DNA from 3 places in the Kineococcus sp. NPDC059986 genome. Region 1 is predicted to be linked to each of the others. Evidence: riboswitches for the same ligand, from Rfam matches in the RefSeq annotation. Region 1 holds a riboswitch; each other region holds the start of a gene.
What was found. A riboswitch is a leader RNA that binds a small molecule or an ion and turns the genes downstream of it on or off. The one in region 1 is predicted to bind S-adenosylmethionine.
Positions count from the first base shown of each region.

Region 1 (5,215 bases):
CCTGCCCGCGGCGAAGGCGCTGACGCGCGCCGAGGGCGCGAGGACGCAGTACGGCTTCAACGCGGCCTACGACCTGCAGGCGATCTTCTACGACTTCGTCGGGTCCAACGGCGGGCGGTGGCAGGCCGACGACGACACCTACGTCTTCGGCGACGACCCGAAGTCGGTCGAGGCCGTGCAGTACGTCGTCGACCTGATCAACCGCGACAAGGTGTCCCCGTCGGCCGCCGACACCAACGACAACGGCGACTTCTCCCGCGACCAGTTCACCCAGGGGACCATGGCCCTGTTCCAGTCGGGGACGTACAACCTCAAGAACGTCGCCGACGGCGCCCAGTTCGACTGGGGCATCGCCCCCGGCCTCACCGGACCCGCGGGCCGCGTCCTCGTCACGAACGGCATCGTCGCCGTCGGAAACGCCAAGTCCAAGGACAAGGAGGCCACCCTCAAGGTCCTGCAGTGGCTCGGCAGCGAGGAGGGCGCCGCACCCGTCGGGGCGCAGGGGGTGGCGTTCCCCGCCGTCACCGCGGCCCAGCAGAGCTACCTCGACTTCTGGAAGGGCAAGGGCGTCGACGTCCAGCCGTTCCTCGACGCCGCCGCGGCGACCGACGTCATGCCCGCCCCGCACGGACCCCGCGCGCAGACCGGGCAGTCCGCGGCCGACGAGGTCCTCAAGGAGGTCTTCCTCGGACGCATCCCCGTCGCCCAGGGGATGAAGCAGGCCCAGGACGCCGCCAACGCCGCGATCCGCGGATGAGCCACCGTTCGAAACCGACGACGACGCTGCCCACGAAGGACTGCGCCGTGTGCGGGCGCACCATCACGTGGCGCAAGAAGTGGGAACGCGACTGGGACGGGGTGAAGTACTGCTCCGACGCCTGCCGCCGCCGGGCCAGGTCCGCCGGCGGCGTCGACGCCGACCTCGAGACGACGCTGCGGCGGTTGCTCGACGAACGCGGCCGTTCGAAGACGGTGTGCCCCAGCGAGGTGGCCCGCGCCGTGGGCGGCGAGGACTGGCGGGACCTCATGGAACCGGCGCGGTCCGCTGCACGGCGGCTCGTGGCCGCGGGGGAGGCCGAGATCACCCAGGGCGGTCACGTCGTAGACCCCTCGACCGCGAAGGGTCCCATCCGCGTGCGCCTGCGCTGAGGGCCGGGCGTAGCGTCCGGAGGACCTGCCCACCGCGCGCGAGGAGCCCGGAATGCACATCGGTCTGCACGTCTCCGACTTCACCAACCCCGGCGGCCCGGCCACCCTGCGCGAGGACCTCGTCCGCGTCGTCACCGAGGCCGAGGAGTCCGGGTTCCGCTCCGTCAGCGTCATGGACCACCTGTGGCAGATCCCGCCGATCGGCGACGCCGAACGCGCCATGCTCGAGGCGTACACGACGCTGGGGTTCATCGCGGCCCGCACCGAGCGCGTCGAACTGCTCGCCTGGGTCACCGCGGTCACCTACCGGGAACCGGGGGTGCTCGCCAAGCTCGTCACGACCCTCGACGTCCTGTCCGGCGGTCGCGCCTGGCTCGGCATCGGCGCGGCGTGGTTCGAGCAGGAGGCCACGGGGCTCGGGCTGCCGTTCCCCTCGACCGCCGAACGCTTCGAGCGGCTGGAGGAGACGTTGCGGATCTGCCGTCAGATGTGGTCGGACTCCGAGGAACCCTTCGAGGGCACGCACTACACGCTGGGCCGCACGCTCAACAGCCCGCAGCCCCTGCGCCGGCCGCACCCGCCGATCCTCATCGGCGGCGGGGGCGAGCGCAAGACGCTGCGCCTCGTCGCCCAGTACGGCGACGCGTGCAACCTCTTCGGGCACGACGACATCGCGCACAAGCTCGACGTCCTCAAGCGGCACTGCGACGACCTCGGCCGCGACTACGACGAGATCGAGAAGACCGTCATGACGGTCGCCGACCCGGCCGACCTCGACGGGTTCGTCGAGCAGTGCCGCGGTTTCGCGGCCCTCGGGGTCACCCACGTCCACGGCGGGTTCCGTGGATACTTCGAGCCCGGCAGCGTCCGGCGCTTCGGCGAGGCGGTCGTCCCACGGCTGGCCGAGCTCGGGGCCTGACTCAGGCCCAGCGGCTGCGGGGGACCGGCAGACCCAGGTTCCCCCGCAGCGTCGCGGCCCGCAGTTCCGGGGCGAGCACACCGCGGCGCACCAGCAGCGGGACGACCTCGTCGGCGAACTCCTCCAGCCCCCGCGGGACGGAGGAGAACGCGAGGGTGAACCCGTCGGCCGCACCGGAGGTGAACCGCTCGGTCATCCAGTCCGCGACCTCCTCGGGGGTCCCGGGCAGGAACCGTCGGCGCAGCATGGCGCGGTACAGCTCGCGCAGCGTGAACCGGTCGCGGTCCACGAGCTTGCGGATGCCCTCGTAGACGGTCTGCACCTGGTTCGAGCCGCCCGCGAAGTCGAAGCGGAACTCCTCGTCGAGGGGCCGGTCGGACAGGTCGACCCCGAGGTGGTGGGACAACCAGTCCAGGCTCAGCCGGTCCGGGGTGAGGGCCTCGATCTCGTCCACCCGTTCCCGGGCCTGTGCGCTGGTGGCGCCGAGGACGGGGGACAGCGCCGGCAGGACCAGCAGGTCCGACCGCGCGCGACCGGCGGCGACGGCCCGCCCCTTGTAGTCCTCGTACAGCCGTTGCGCTCCGGGCAACGGCGCCGAGCCCGGGACGAAGACCGCCTCGGCGTGCCGTCCCGCCAGCCGGCGGCCGTCCTCGGACGACCCCGCCTGGAACAGGACCGGCCGGCCCTGCGGCGGCCGGGGCAGGTTCAGGGGACCGCGCACGCGGAAGAACTCGCCCTCGTGGTCCAGGACGTGCATCCCGGCCGGGTCGGCGTACCGGCCGCTCGCCGCGTCCGGGGCGACGGCGCCGTCGTCCCAGCTGTCCCACAACCCGTGGACCACCTCGACGAACTCCGCGCCGCGCCGGTACCGCGCCGCGTGGTCGAGGTTGCGCTCCAGGCCGAAGTTGCGCGCCTCCTCGTCGCTCGCGGACGTCACGAGGTTCCAGCCCGCGCGGCCGGAGCTGAGGAAGTCCAGGGAACCCACCTGCCGGGCGGTGTGGAACGGTTCGTTGTACGTCGTGGACACCGTCGCCACCAGACCGATGCGCTCCGTGCACCGCGTCAGCGCCCCGAGCAGCCCGAACGGTTCGGGTCGCAGGTTCGCCACGTGCTCGACACCGGAGGGGAACCGGTCCCACACGTAGAGCTCGTCGGCGTAGAAGACCGCGGCGAAGCCGGCCCGTTCCGCCGTGCGCGCGAAGTCCTCGTAGTAGCCGACCGAGAGGTAGTCGGCGGGCCGGCCGCCGGGCAGTCGCCAGCTCGTGAGGTGCTCGCCGCCGGGGTAGAAGAGCATCGCCGTGAGGATCACGCCGCCGCACGCTACCCCGGCCGTGTGGAGCGCTTGACAGCCCGGGCCCCCGTGCCCTCCACTGGATGTGCCATCCAGAGCGGCCGAGAGACCTGGCTCGTCGACGCCGCAGCAACCGCCCCGCCGGGGTCGGTGCTCCCGCCAGGACCGATGGGAGAGGACCACCGATGGAGCACGCACCGCTGACGCGACGTCTCGTGATCGACCTGCTGCGCAGTGCCGGGATGACCTGTCGGGCCTGACCGCCCCGACGTCTCCCCACGCCAGCCCCCGGAAGGTCCCTCGATGCCGCACGTCCCGAACACCTCCCTGTCCTTCGCCACCCAGCAGGTCCACGCCGGCGCCGAACCCGACCCGGTCACCGGCGCGCGGGTCACCCCCGTCCACCTGACCGCGGGATTCGTCTTCGACGACTTCGAGCAGGCCCGGGCCCGGTTCGCCGGCGAGGACGACGGGTACGTCTACACCCGCATGGGGAACCCGACGACGGCCGCGGTCGAACGCCGCCTCGCCGTCCTCGAGGGCGGCACCGACGCGATCCTGCTCGGCACGGGTCAGGCGGCCCTGACGGTGGCCCTGCTCGGGATCCTCGGGGCGGGTGACCACCTGGTGGCCGCCGCCGACCTCTACGAGGGGTCCCGGGGGTTGTTCCTGGAGAACTTCGCCCGGCTCGGGATCACCGTCGACTTCGCCGCGGGACCGCAGGACTGGGAACGCCTCGTGCGCCCCACGACCCGGGCGTTCTTCGCCGAGTCGGTCGCCAACCCCAAGAACACCGTCCTCGACCTGCCCGCGGTGGCGGCCGTCGCCCACCGCCACGGCGTCCCCGTCGTCGTCGACAACACCTTCGCCACGCCCTACCTGCTGCGGCCGCTGGAGCACGGTGCGGACGTCGTCGTGCACTCCGCGAGCAAGTTCCTCGCCGGTCACGGTGCCGCGCTCGGGGGTGCCGTCGTCACCGGTGCGGGGTTCGACTGGAGCGGTTCCGCGCACCTCACGTCACCGGCCGCGGTGCTGGGCGGCGTCAGCTGGGTCGACCGGTACGGTCCGCAGCGCGCCTACGTCGAGCACACGCGCGGTGTCGTGGCCTCCCGGATGGGACCGGCGATCTCCCCGTTCAACGCGTTCCTCGTCCAGCAGGGGCTGGAGACGCTGTCCCTGCGGGTCGCCCGTCAGAGCGCCACGGCGGAGCAGCTCGCGCGGTGGTTGCGGCAGCGTCCGGAGGTGGTCTCCGTCGACCACGCGGCCCTGCCCGACCACCCCTCGCACGACGTGGCCCGGACCCTGCTGCCGCGGGGGTGCGGCGCGGTGTTCTCGGTGACGCTCGCCGGGGGTCGGCCTGCGGCTCGACGGTTCGTGGACGCCGTGCAGCTGTTCACGCGCATGACCCACGTGGGGGACGTGCGCTCGCTCGTCATCCACCCGGCCAGCACGACGCACGCCCACCGCACCGAGGCCGAACGCCTGCAGACGGGGATCTGGCCCGGGCTGCTGCGGTTGTCGATCGGGCTGGAGGAACCCACCGACCTCGTCGCCGACCTCGAACGGGCGCTCGCCGCGACACGCGGAACCGCGCGCGCCGAGGAGCTGGCGGAGGTGGGCGCCTGATGGGCCGGCCGCAGCACTTCGGGTACTTCTTCTCCCGGGGTTTCGGCCCGCAGGGTTGGGGCCGGGACTACCAGGCGTGGAACGACGACTGGACGCGTCCGGACCTCTACGCCCACGCGGTCCGCGACCTCGAACGGGCCGGGTTCGACCTCGTCGTCGTCGAGGACGCGGTGTCGCTGGGGAACCCGGCGACGTTGGACCTGCGGGTGCGGGCGGCCTACGGGGGACCC
Region 1 covers NZ_JBFBND010000001.1:200,750-205,964, reverse strand. The annotation lists gene AB0637_RS00950 (sugar ABC transporter substrate-binding protein) at 1-757, shown strand, start outside; gene AB0637_RS00945 (DUF2256 and DUF3253 domain-containing protein) at 754-1,149, shown strand; gene AB0637_RS00940 (LLM class F420-dependent oxidoreductase) at 1,202-2,068, shown strand; gene AB0637_RS00935 (NtaA/DmoA family FMN-dependent monooxygenase) at 2,070-3,377, opposite strand; SAM riboswitch class I at 3,445-3,551, shown strand; gene AB0637_RS00930 (PLP-dependent transferase) at 3,663-4,985, shown strand; gene AB0637_RS00925 (LLM class flavin-dependent oxidoreductase) at 4,985-5,215, shown strand, end outside.

Region 2 (5,215 bases), on a different contig from region 1:
CGCGCGGGACGTAGACCAGGTAGCGACCGGGCAGCGAGACCTGGCTCGTCAGACGGGCCCCCTTGTGCCCCACCGGGTCCTTGGTGACCTGGACGAGGACGGGGTCGCCCGACTTCAGCGCGGCCTCGATGCGCCGCGGCTGCCCCTCGAGCCCGGCTGCGTCCCAGTTGACCTCACCGGCGTACAGGACGGCGTTGCGGCCCTTGCCGACGTCGACGAACGCGGCCTCCATGCTCGGCAGCACGTTCTGGACGCGGCCGAGGTACACGTTGCCGACCATGGTCGTCTGCGCCTGCTTGGCGCCGTAGTGCTCGACGAGGATGCCGTCCTCGAGGACGCCGATCTGGGTGCGGTCGTCCTGCTGGCGCACGACCATGACCCGTTCGACGGCCTCGCGGCGCGCGAGGAACTCGGCCTCGGTGAGGATGGCGCGCTTGCGGCCGGCCTCGCGGCCCTCGCGGCGGCGCTGCTTCTTGGCCTCGAGCCGGGTCGAGCCGCGCAGCGCGGTGATCTCGTCCTCGCCCGTGCCAGGAGTGCTCGCGGCGGCCGTGCTGCGCGGACGGCGCGGTTCGCGGACGCGGGTGACGGTGTTCGGCGGGTCGTCGCCGGCGACGTCCTCGGACTCGCCGGAGCCCCCGCGACGGCGACGACGGCGACGGCGGCGCGAGGAGCCGGACTGCTCGTCGCCGTCCTCGGAGCCTTCGGCCGCGTCGTCGGAGTCCTCGTCGTCCTCGGCGGAGCCGCCGTCGGTGGTGGAGTCCTCGGCGTCCGGGTCGTCGCGCTCGTCCCCGCCGTCGCGGCCGCGGCTGCGACGGCCGCGGCCCCCGCGGCGACGACGACGGCGCGGTGCGCCACCGTCCTCGTCGCGCGTGTCGTCGTCGTCCTCGTCGGACTCGTCGTCCTCGTTCTGGTCCTCGGCGTCCTCGTCGTCGTCCGCCTCGTCGGCGTCCTCGGTCTGCGGGCGGCGCACACCACGGGAACGACGCAGGTCGCGCAGGCTGTCGAGCACCTCGTCGTCGCGCGAGCGCACGTCGTGGGTGGTGTCCTCGAGGTCGTCGACCTCGTCGACCTGGTCGCCGTGCTCGTCCGCACGGGCCGCGGGCGGCGGGCCCGCGGGGGCGGAGGCGCGACGGCGACGCGAGGGGGTCTCGGCGTCCGGGGCCTGGAAGAAGAGAGCCGTCGCGCGGGCCGCGGCGTCGGTGGTCCGCTCGGGGGTGGTCTCGGCGACCGCGTCCCGGCGGCGGGCGCCGCGGGCGAAGCCGGCCGCGCGCACCAGGACCGGGTCGTCCATGAGGTCGGAGGGCTCGGTCGGCGCCTCCGCGGGGGTCTCGACCGGGGCGTCGACGGGGGCCTCGAGGGGGGCCTCGACGGGGGCTTCCTCCACGGGCGCGTCGGCGGCGGCCGCGACGACCGGCTCCACGGCGGGTTCCGCGGCGGGGGTCTCCACGGGGGCCGGCGTGCCGGCCGACTTGCGCGCACGACGCCGACGCGGGGGCGCGGTGACCTCCACCGGGACGTCCTCGGCGGGGGTGTCGGCAGGGGCGGCGACGGCACCGGTCTCCGCGACTGCCGGGATCTCCGCGACTGCCGGGGTCTCCGCGACTGCCGGGGTCTCCGCGACTGCCGGGGTCTCGGTGCGCGCTTCGGCGGCGGGCGTCTCGGGCGCCGCGACCTTGCGGACGGCGCGGCGGGCCCGTCGCCGCGGGGCGGGAGCCTCCGCGTCCGGGGTCACCTCGGGGGTCGCCTCGGGCGCGGGCTCGCTGGCGACGTCCGGGGTGACCGGGGTCTCCGCCACGGGGGCGGCGACCGCTGCGCCGTCACTGGTGTTCTCGGCGGTGGTCTCGTCGGTGGTCGCGTCCACGTGGGCGGGCGGACCGGCCGGCCTGCTCGCGGCGCGACGGCGGCGGGGCCGCGTCGCCCCGGTGCCCGTCGCGGACGCGGTCGTCGCGCCGTCGGTCGTCGTGTTCTCGTCGGGTGTGCTGGTCACGGGTGTGCTCCGCTTCGCCCGCAGCTTCCGCGCCACCGGTCGTCCCCCGCGGACGCTCGGGCGTCCTTGTCGGAATCGCCGGGCGGGTCGACCCGCACCCGACGGAAGTCCTGGTGCACCGGAGGGGTCGCGCGACGCGTGCTCCCCCCGGAGCCGCCGGCGGTCGTCGTCAGGGGAACGGGCCGGGGCGCCAGCGAGGTCCTTCCACCAGACCGCGGCGCTGCCCGGGACCCACGCACCAGGCGACGGTCTCGACGGCGGGCCGCCCGCCCGGTGTCGGGGAACGCGCGACCGTCTTCAGTGTGGCACAGCCCGGTGCCGCACAGCCCGCCCGCCGTGACCCTGCGCACTCGCGCCCACCGCCGGCGCCTCTCGGAACGTTCCCGGAAGGGCAGGGGGTCCGCTACGCTGCGACCAACACCATCCAGAGTGGCCGAGAGTCCTGGCTCGACGACGCCACAGCAACCACCGCGTGAGCGGCAGGTGCTCCCGCCAGGGACGATGGAGGACTCGCGATGCACAGCCGTACCCGTCTGACCCGGCGTTACCACGTCGACCTCGCGCGCACGGCCTCGATGGTCTGTCGCCCGGGCTCCTCGGCGCACCAGGGGACGTCAGCCGCAGCCTGACCGGCCGCCGCACGTCCCCGGGGCCATCGCCCCGCCCTCCCCGCACCGCACGAGCGCGCCGTTCCGCGCGCACCCCCCGACGGACGTCCCGTCCGCCTACCCCCGGAGCACCGCCATGTCCGCGCCCCGTCGCACCCCCCTGCCCCAGCCCGCCCCGTCGGCCGCCGCCCGCCTCGTCGCCAGCCGCCGCCGCATCCTGTCCGGCGCCCTCGGGGTCGGCGCCCTGGCCGCCACCGGCACCCTCGCGGCCTGCGGCGAGGGGTCCGCCGCGTCGGGTCTGGCCGCGCAGAAGGCCGTCGACCTCAAGGGCGCGACGCTCAAGCTCATGGTCAACCAGCCGCACGTGCTGGCCTTCACGGACCTGCTCGGGAAGAAGTTCGCCGACGAGTTCGGCGGCAAGCTCGATGTCACGGCCGTCCCCTACGACCAGCTGACGAGCAAGCAGATCCTCGACGTGCAGGGCGGCGACGGCGAGTTCGACGTCTTCGACTACTTCTACTTCGGCCTGGGCGAGCTGGTGAACGCCGACGCCCTCGTCGACCTCACCGAGTGGATCGGCGCCAACGGCGAGATCGGCACGGACGACTTCCTCCCGTCGATCTACGACCCGTACACGCTCATCGACGGCAAGCGGTACGGCCTGCCCTTCGACGGCGACACCCACGTCCTCTACTACAACGCCGAGGTCTTCGAGCGGTACGGCGTGGAGCCGCCGAAGACCTGGGACGAGTACGACGCGGCCGCCGAGAAGATCACCAAGGACTCCGGCGGCGCGGTCTACGGCGCCATCGTCGAGGGGCAGCAGGTCCCGATGATCCTGGGCTGCTCCTTCATCAACCGTCTCGCGGGCTACGGCGGGACGCTCGTGGACTCCGACGGCAAGCCCGCCTTCGCGGGCGAGGAGGGCCTCGCGGCGCTGCAGCACCTCATCGACGTCTCCCCCTCCGCCCTGCCGACGCCGCTGCAGACGGGCTTCGACCAGGCCAACTCGGCCTTCCTGTCCGGGCAGGGCGCCATGCTCGACACCTGGACCGACCTCGGCCTCAAGGCGCAGGACCCGTCGAGCTCGAAGATCGTCGACAAGTGGGGCGTCGTCACGCTGCCGGTCGGCGGGAAGAACACGACGCCGCGCACGGCCCTCGACGCGGGCTTCGGCCTCGGGGTGTCGAGCGCCTCGAAGCAGCAGGACAAGGCGGCGGCCTTCGTGGAGTGGGCGACGAACAAGGAGAACAACCTCCTGCTCGCCTCGACCGCCGGTTCGGGCATCGACCCGGCCCGCAAGTCGGTGCTCGACGCGGACTCGTACGCGCAGGCGGCCGGCAAGGCCACCGACGTCATCCGCGAGGGCCTGGACGGCACGCCGCTGGCGTGGCCGAGCCGGCAGGGCGCCCCGAAGGCGCTGCAGGACCTCGTCGACCAGCTGGCGCTCGCGATCCAGGGGCAGACGCCGCCGCAGGCCGCGCTCGACAAGGCCGCGGAGAGCTGGGAGAAGGAACTCGGATGACGCAGCTCGACGAACAGCGCGGGGAACGGACGCGGGCCGGGGTCCCGAGGCCCCGCCGCGGATCCGCTCCCGGAGGCCGGCGGGCGGTCCCCGGCCGGCACCGGCCCGGGCACGTCTCGACCTGGCTGGCGGCGCCCAGCCTGGCCGGGCTCGCCCTCATGCTCGTCTACCCCACGCTGTTCGTCGTCGCGCTGGCGGTGACGAAGTCCTCGCTGGCCCGACCGCTGCAGCGGTTCACCGGGACGGAGAACTTCGTGGACGCGTGGGGGTCCCTCGCGTTCGCCGGCTCCCTGGTCCGGTCGGTCGTGTTCGCCGTCGTCGCCGCCCTCGCGGCCACGCTGATCGGCGTGCTGCTGGCCCTGCTGCTGCACGCCCGCGGGACGCGCTTCGGCGTCGTCGGGACGGTCCTCCTGCTACCGCTCGTCACCCCGCCCGTCATGGTCGGGGTGGCGTGGAAGCTCATGCTCGCCCCCGTCGGCGGCGCGTTCGGCGGGTTGTTCTCCGCCCTGGGGTTCCCCGGGGCGAACCCGTTGGGCGACAGCGTGGGTGCGTTCGGCGCCCTCGTCGTCATGCACGTCTGGCAGTGGACCCCGCTCGTCACGCTGCTCGTGTTCGCGGCACTGCTCGGGGTTCCCGAGGAACTGCGCGAAGCGGCCGCCCTCGACGGGGCCGGCGCGTTCCGGTCGTTCACGAACGTCGTGTGGCCCGTCGTCGCGCCGAACGTGTTCTCGGTGCTCCTGCTCGAACTCGTCATCGGGCTCAAGGTGTTCGACCTCGTGACGGTCGTGACCCAGGGCGGGCCGGGCGTCTCCACCATCGTCTCCAGCTTCGAGATCTTCAGGACGGGCATGCGCGGCAGCTACGAGATCGGCACGGCGGCGGCGGAGACCCTCGTCTTCGGCCTCGTCGTGGGTGTCCTGACCACCGTCGTCACGCTGCTGCGGGCGCGCGCCGTGAAGGCCGACCAGTGAGCGCGACGACGGTTCCGAGCGCCCGGCGTGCGACGACCCCGGCGGCGACGTTGCGCCGCGGGGGGATCCGCGTCGTCCTCGCGGTCGTCGCGTTCGTGGCGCTGCTGCCGCTGCTGTTCCTCGT
Region 2 covers NZ_JBFBND010000007.1:47,259-52,473, forward strand. The annotation lists gene AB0637_RS07520 (Rne/Rng family ribonuclease) at 1-1,987, opposite strand, end outside; SAM riboswitch class I at 2,405-2,495, shown strand; gene AB0637_RS07525 (sugar ABC transporter substrate-binding protein) at 2,732-4,120, shown strand; gene AB0637_RS07530 (sugar ABC transporter permease) at 4,117-5,091, shown strand; gene AB0637_RS07535 (carbohydrate ABC transporter permease) at 5,088-5,215, shown strand, end outside.
Region 2: it holds a riboswitch for S-adenosylmethionine, as region 1 does, so the genes downstream of both, AB0637_RS07525 (sugar ABC transporter substrate-binding protein) here and AB0637_RS00930 (PLP-dependent transferase) in region 1, are expected to answer to the same signal.

Region 3 (5,215 bases), on a different contig from region 1:
ACCCAGCCGTGCTCGGTGACGGCGAACCCGTCGAGCTGCTCGGCGAAGTACTGGACCATGTCGTTGCGCTCGGGTTCGCCGTGCACGACGACGTCGAGCCCCAGCTCCTCCTGCAGCTGCACCACGCGGTCGATCTCGGCGCGCAGGAACTCCTCGTAGGCCTCCTGACCGAGTTCGCCGCGGCTCCAGGCCGCCCGCGCCCGCCGGATCTCCGGCGTCTGCGGGAACGAGCCGATGGTGGTCGTCGGCAGCAGGGGCAGCCCGAGCGCCACCTCCTGCGCCGCACGGCGGACGGCGTAGTCGCTGCGGCGGAACGCCTCCGGGGTCAGCCTCGCGAGTCGTTCCCGCACGTCGGGCCGCACGACTCCGGGCGCGCCGAGCCGGTCGGCGCGGGCCGCGGCCGACGCCGCCAGCCCCTGCGCGACTCCTGCGGCCGCGGGGTCGGCGAGCGCCCGGCCCAGCAGCACCACCTCGGCGACCTTCTGGTCGGCGAACGCCAGCCAGCTGCGCAGTCGTTCCGGCAGCGCCGTCTCGCGGTCCACGTCGTGCGGCACGTGCAGGAGCGAGGTCGACGTCCCCGCGACGACGTGGGCGGGCCCGTCCTGCAGGGAACGCAGTGTCGCCAGCGCGTGCTCGAGGTCACCGCGCCAGACGTTGTGCCCGTCGACGACGCCCGCGACGACGGTCTTGCCGGCCAGCGCGGAACCGTCCGCGGGCACGGAGCCCTTGACGAGGTCGAGCGCGATCCCCTCCACCGCGCTCAACGCCCCCAGGAACCCGTGCGCGTCCCCGTAGGGCGTGGCGACCAGCAGCCGCGGACGGGACGGGACCGCCGCGAGCCGCTCGTAGGTGGCGCGGACCAGCTCGTCGAGCCCGTCGACACCGGCCGTGGCGGAGTCGCTCACCAGCCCCGGTTCGTCGAGCTGGACCCAGGTCGCCCCCGCCGCGGCGTAGGCGGCGAGCAGCTGCTCGTAGGCACCCAGCAGGTCCTCGAGCCGCGACAGCGGGGAGAACCCGGCCGGGCTGTCGTCGGACGCCTTGGCCAGCAGCAGGAACGTGACCGGACCGACGAGGACGGGACGCGTGAGGAACCCGTCCGCGAGGGCCTCGGCGAACTCCCGGACGCCGCGGTCGTCGGCGAACCGGAACGCGGTGCCCGGGCCGATCTCGGGGACGAGGTAGTGGTAGTTCGTGTCGAACCACTTCGTCATCTCCAGCGGGGCCAGCGCGCCGCGCCCCCGGGCGATCGTCGAGTAGGCCTGCAGGTCCACCCGTCCGTCGGCCGCGACGAGGTCGGCGAACCGTTCCGGAACAGCACCCACGGCGACGGCCGTGTCGAGGACCTGGTCGTAGGCGGAGAACGAGGACGGGATGGAGGCGTCGTGGGCGGGCAGGCCCAGCGCGTTCAGCCGCCGGACCGTCGCCGCCCGCACGGCCGCCAGGGCCGTCTCCGTCGCGGCGAGGTCGGCACGCCCGGCCCACAGGGCCTCCAGCGCCCTCTTCGTCTCGCGGTCGGGGCCGATGCGGGGGTAGCCGAGGACGGTCGCGGTCCACGCCGGCTGGTCGGTGGTCGGGTGCTGGCTCATCGGAGGGCTCCTCCTACCGCGCGGACGCGGCGTTCGGCGGGACGGGTCGTGGTCGTGTGGTCGCGCAGGTGGTCGCGCAGGTCGTCGAGCAGGTCGAGGACGGGCTCGACCGCGTTGAAGGTGTAGAGGTGCAGGCCGGGTGCGCCGACGGCGAGCAGGTCGCGGGCGAGCCCGGAGGTGAACGCCGTGGCCGCTCGGCGACGGACGCGTTCGTCGCCGGAGTCCAGGGCCGCGAGCAGTTCCCGCGGTGCGGGGACACCGGTCAGCTCGCCGATCCGTTCGAGCCGGCGCAGTTCGTGGGTCACCGCCAGCCCGGGCAGCAGGGGCATCGTGATCCCCGCGGCCCGGGCCCGGGAGAGGAACGTCCCGTACTCCCGGGCGGACCAGCCGACCTGGCAGACGGCGAACTGCGCGCCGGCGTCCTGCTTGGCGCGCAGGACCGCGAGTTCGTGCTCGTCGCGGTCCCGCGGGAAGGCCGCGACGGCGAGGCTGAGCGGGGGGACGTCGACGGGGAGACGCCCACCCCGCAGCGCGAGGCGCCGCCGGTCGGCGACCTGGAGGAGTTCGACGAGGTCGCGGGCCGTCGCGACGCCGTCGGGGTGGGGGGTGAACTCCCCCGCCCCGCACGGCGGGTCCCCGCGCAGGGCGAGGACGTTCCGGACGCCGGCGTCGAAGAACTCGCACGCCAGGTCGACGACCTCGCGGCGGGAGGAACCCACGCACGTCAGGTGCGCCATGGCGGGCACCGCCGTGGAACTCAGGACGTGGGCCAGCAGGTCACGGCTCGGACCCCGGGTGGCACCGGCCGCCCCGAAGGTCACCGAGACGAAGTCCGGTCCGGTGGCCAGGAGGTCGGACAGTCTGCGCCACAGCGCATCCCGCCCGTCCGCCGTCCTCGGCGGGAAGAGTTCGAAACTGAGCGTCGGCCGCCCCGCCGCACCGGCGACGAGGGGGGCGAGCGTCATCGCGCCGGTCCCGCACAGGGTCGCGGGGTCGGTTCGACATCGGTGTTGCGCATCACGGGCTCCATCGGCCTGGCGTTAGCACCCTCGCCCGGGCTCGGGGGGTTGCTGCGGCGTCGTCGAGCCAGGACTCTCGGCCGCTCTGGATGGTGTGCTCCGACCATAGAGGCACTTCGCTCGGCTCCACAAGTGGTCCGGGAACGACCACCCGGGCGGCGCAGGACGGGCTCAAGGAAGGCCGCCGACACACCGATGTTGATCGTTCGGGATCCTCGTGGCAGGCTCCTGCACAGGTCATGAGCGCCAGCGACAAGCCCCGGCTCGCTGGCCGGCAACCCTCCTCCGCGGTGGGGTGCCCCGGGTGACGACCTGGCCGGTTCCGTGGTGGAGCCGGCAAGCGCGGACCTCGCCGGGCGACCCGGTTCTCCCGGCAGGGTCCCCCTCTCCCAGGAGTTCCTGCGTGAGCACCAGCACCCTCTCCCCCTTCCGACCCTCCTGTCGCCGCCCCGGTCCGGTCGACCCGCTGCTCCCCGTCGTCGGCGCCGACACCCCGGTCCCCCTCGCCACCGGCGGCACCTCGACCTACGTGAACCTCGACAACGCGGCGAGCGCCCCGGCGTTGCGCGCCGTCGCCGACCGGGTCGCCCAGGTGCTGCCGCACTACGCGAGCGTGCACCGCGGCGCCGGGTACCTGTCCCGCGTCTCGACCGCCCTCTTCGAGCAGGCCCGCGCCGAGGTCGGCCGGTTCGTGGGCGCCCGCCCCGACGACGTCGTCGTCCTCACGAGGAGCACCACCGACGCCCTCGACCTGCTGGCCAAGGCCGTCCCCGCGGGGACCCGGGTGCTGGTCGCCGACGTCGAGCACCACGCCAACCTGCTGTCCTGGCAGCGGTCGGCGCGGACCACGGTCGTGCGCGGCGGGGCCGACGCGGAGGAGACGGCGGACCTGCTGGCGGCCGAACTCGCGACCGGCCGCTACGGGCTGCTGGCCGTCACGGGGGCCTCCAACGTCACGGGGGAGGTCCTGCCGCTGCGGCGGCTGGCGCGGGCGGCCCGCGACGCCGGAGCCCGCACCGCGGTGGACGGCGCGCAGCTCGTGCCGCACCGGCGGGTGGACCTGGCGCGCGACGGGATCGACTACCTGGCCCTGTCCGGCCACAAGCTGTACGCGCCCTTCGGCAGCGGGGCCCTCGTCGGTCGCCGGGACTGGCTGGACGCGGCCGACCCCTACCTGGCCGGCGGGGGCGCGACGCTGGACGTGAGCGCGGACGGGGTGGCGTGGGCGGACGGCCCCGACCGGCACGAGGCGGGTTCACCCAACGTGGTCGGCGCGGTCGCCCTCGCCCAGGCGTGCAGGACGCTGGCGGCGCTCCCCGTCGGGGCCCTGGAGACCCACGAGGCGCAGCTGCGCGCCCGGCTCGTGGACGGGCTGACCGCCCTGCCCGGGGTCGAGGTCGTGCGACCGCACCCCCGCGACGCCGTCGCTGTCGTGACCTTCACCGTCCCGGGTCACCCCGCCTCGCAGGTCGCCGCGTACCTGTCCGCCGAGCACGGCACGGGGGTTCGGGACGGCCGGTTCTGCGCACACCGCTTCGCCGACGCCCTGGGGCTGGGCGCGGGAGGTCTGCGCGTCTCGACCGGGGTGGGCACGTCGTCCGCCGACGTCGACCGCCTGCTGCGGGCCCTGCGGCAGTACCTGACGACCGGTCCGGAGCTCACCTACGGGGTCGTCGACGGCCACTGGGGGCCGGTGTCGGACGCCCGACCGGCACCCGAGACGTTCCTCGCCCCCCTGACCGCCACCCGCCGGTGACCCCGGGGCGCACGCCGCTCAGGCCAGCGGCTCGCTGCTGGGCCGCGGCCCTTCGCCGGTGCGGGGAGCCTCGTGGGCGAGCAGAGCGTGCAGCTCGGACTCGAACTCCGTCCAGGTCAGTTCGCCGGGGCCTGGTTCGAGGTGGCGGCCGGCGTCGTGGCCGCCCTCCTGCGCGTGGGCGAGGTCCGCTGGCGACCACGGGAACCCCCACTGGCCGTGGCCGGCCAGGGCGAGCCCCTGCACCACGACCGACCCCAGACTGGTTGCGGCAGCGCACCATCGCGCCCACTGTCGTCGCAGCACCTCTCGCACCTCCACTCTCGGGGGCCTCACTGTCGCACACGACCGGCGTCGCCGGGAGGCCCTTGCCCGACCCGCTGCGCGAGACGCGCAGCACACTCCCCGACACCACTCCGGAGACCCCGTGACCACTCCCCTGCACGTGTTCCTCGACGTCGACGGCGGCGGCTGGCACCCCGCCGCCTGGCGCCGCTCCCGCAGCACCCCCGACGAGGTCCACTCCCCCTCCCGGCTGCGGGGGTTCGCCGTCACCGCCCAGGCCCAGGGGCTGACGGGACTGACGTTCGAGGACCCGCCCGCGACCGACCCGCGCAACCCGGTGGGGCACCTGGACGCCGTCCAGCGCGCAGCCTTCCTGGCCGGCACGACGGACGCGATCGGCCTGCTCCCCGTGGCGGCGACGACGTACTCCGAGCCCTTCCACGTCGCCGCCCAGATCGCCTCGCTCGACCACTCCAGCGCGGGCCGTGCCGGCTGGATCGCGACGACGTCCCCGCCGGCCGTCGCGCGGGGTGTGGACCTGCCCGTCGCCGCGGACCCCGCGACCGAACTCG
Region 3 covers NZ_JBFBND010000010.1:91,963-97,177, reverse strand. The annotation lists gene metE (5-methyltetrahydropteroyltriglutamate--homocysteine S-methyltransferase) at 1-1,586, opposite strand, end outside; gene AB0637_RS10055 (methylenetetrahydrofolate reductase) at 1,583-2,551, opposite strand; SAM riboswitch class I at 2,610-2,701, opposite strand; SAM riboswitch class IV at 2,841-2,954, shown strand; gene AB0637_RS10050 (aminotransferase class V-fold PLP-dependent enzyme) at 3,009-4,361, shown strand; gene AB0637_RS10045 (hypothetical protein) at 4,380-4,607, opposite strand; gene AB0637_RS10040 (LLM class flavin-dependent oxidoreductase) at 4,786-5,215, shown strand, end outside.
Region 3: it holds a riboswitch for S-adenosylmethionine, as region 1 does, so the genes downstream of both, AB0637_RS10050 (aminotransferase class V-fold PLP-dependent enzyme) here and AB0637_RS00930 (PLP-dependent transferase) in region 1, are expected to answer to the same signal.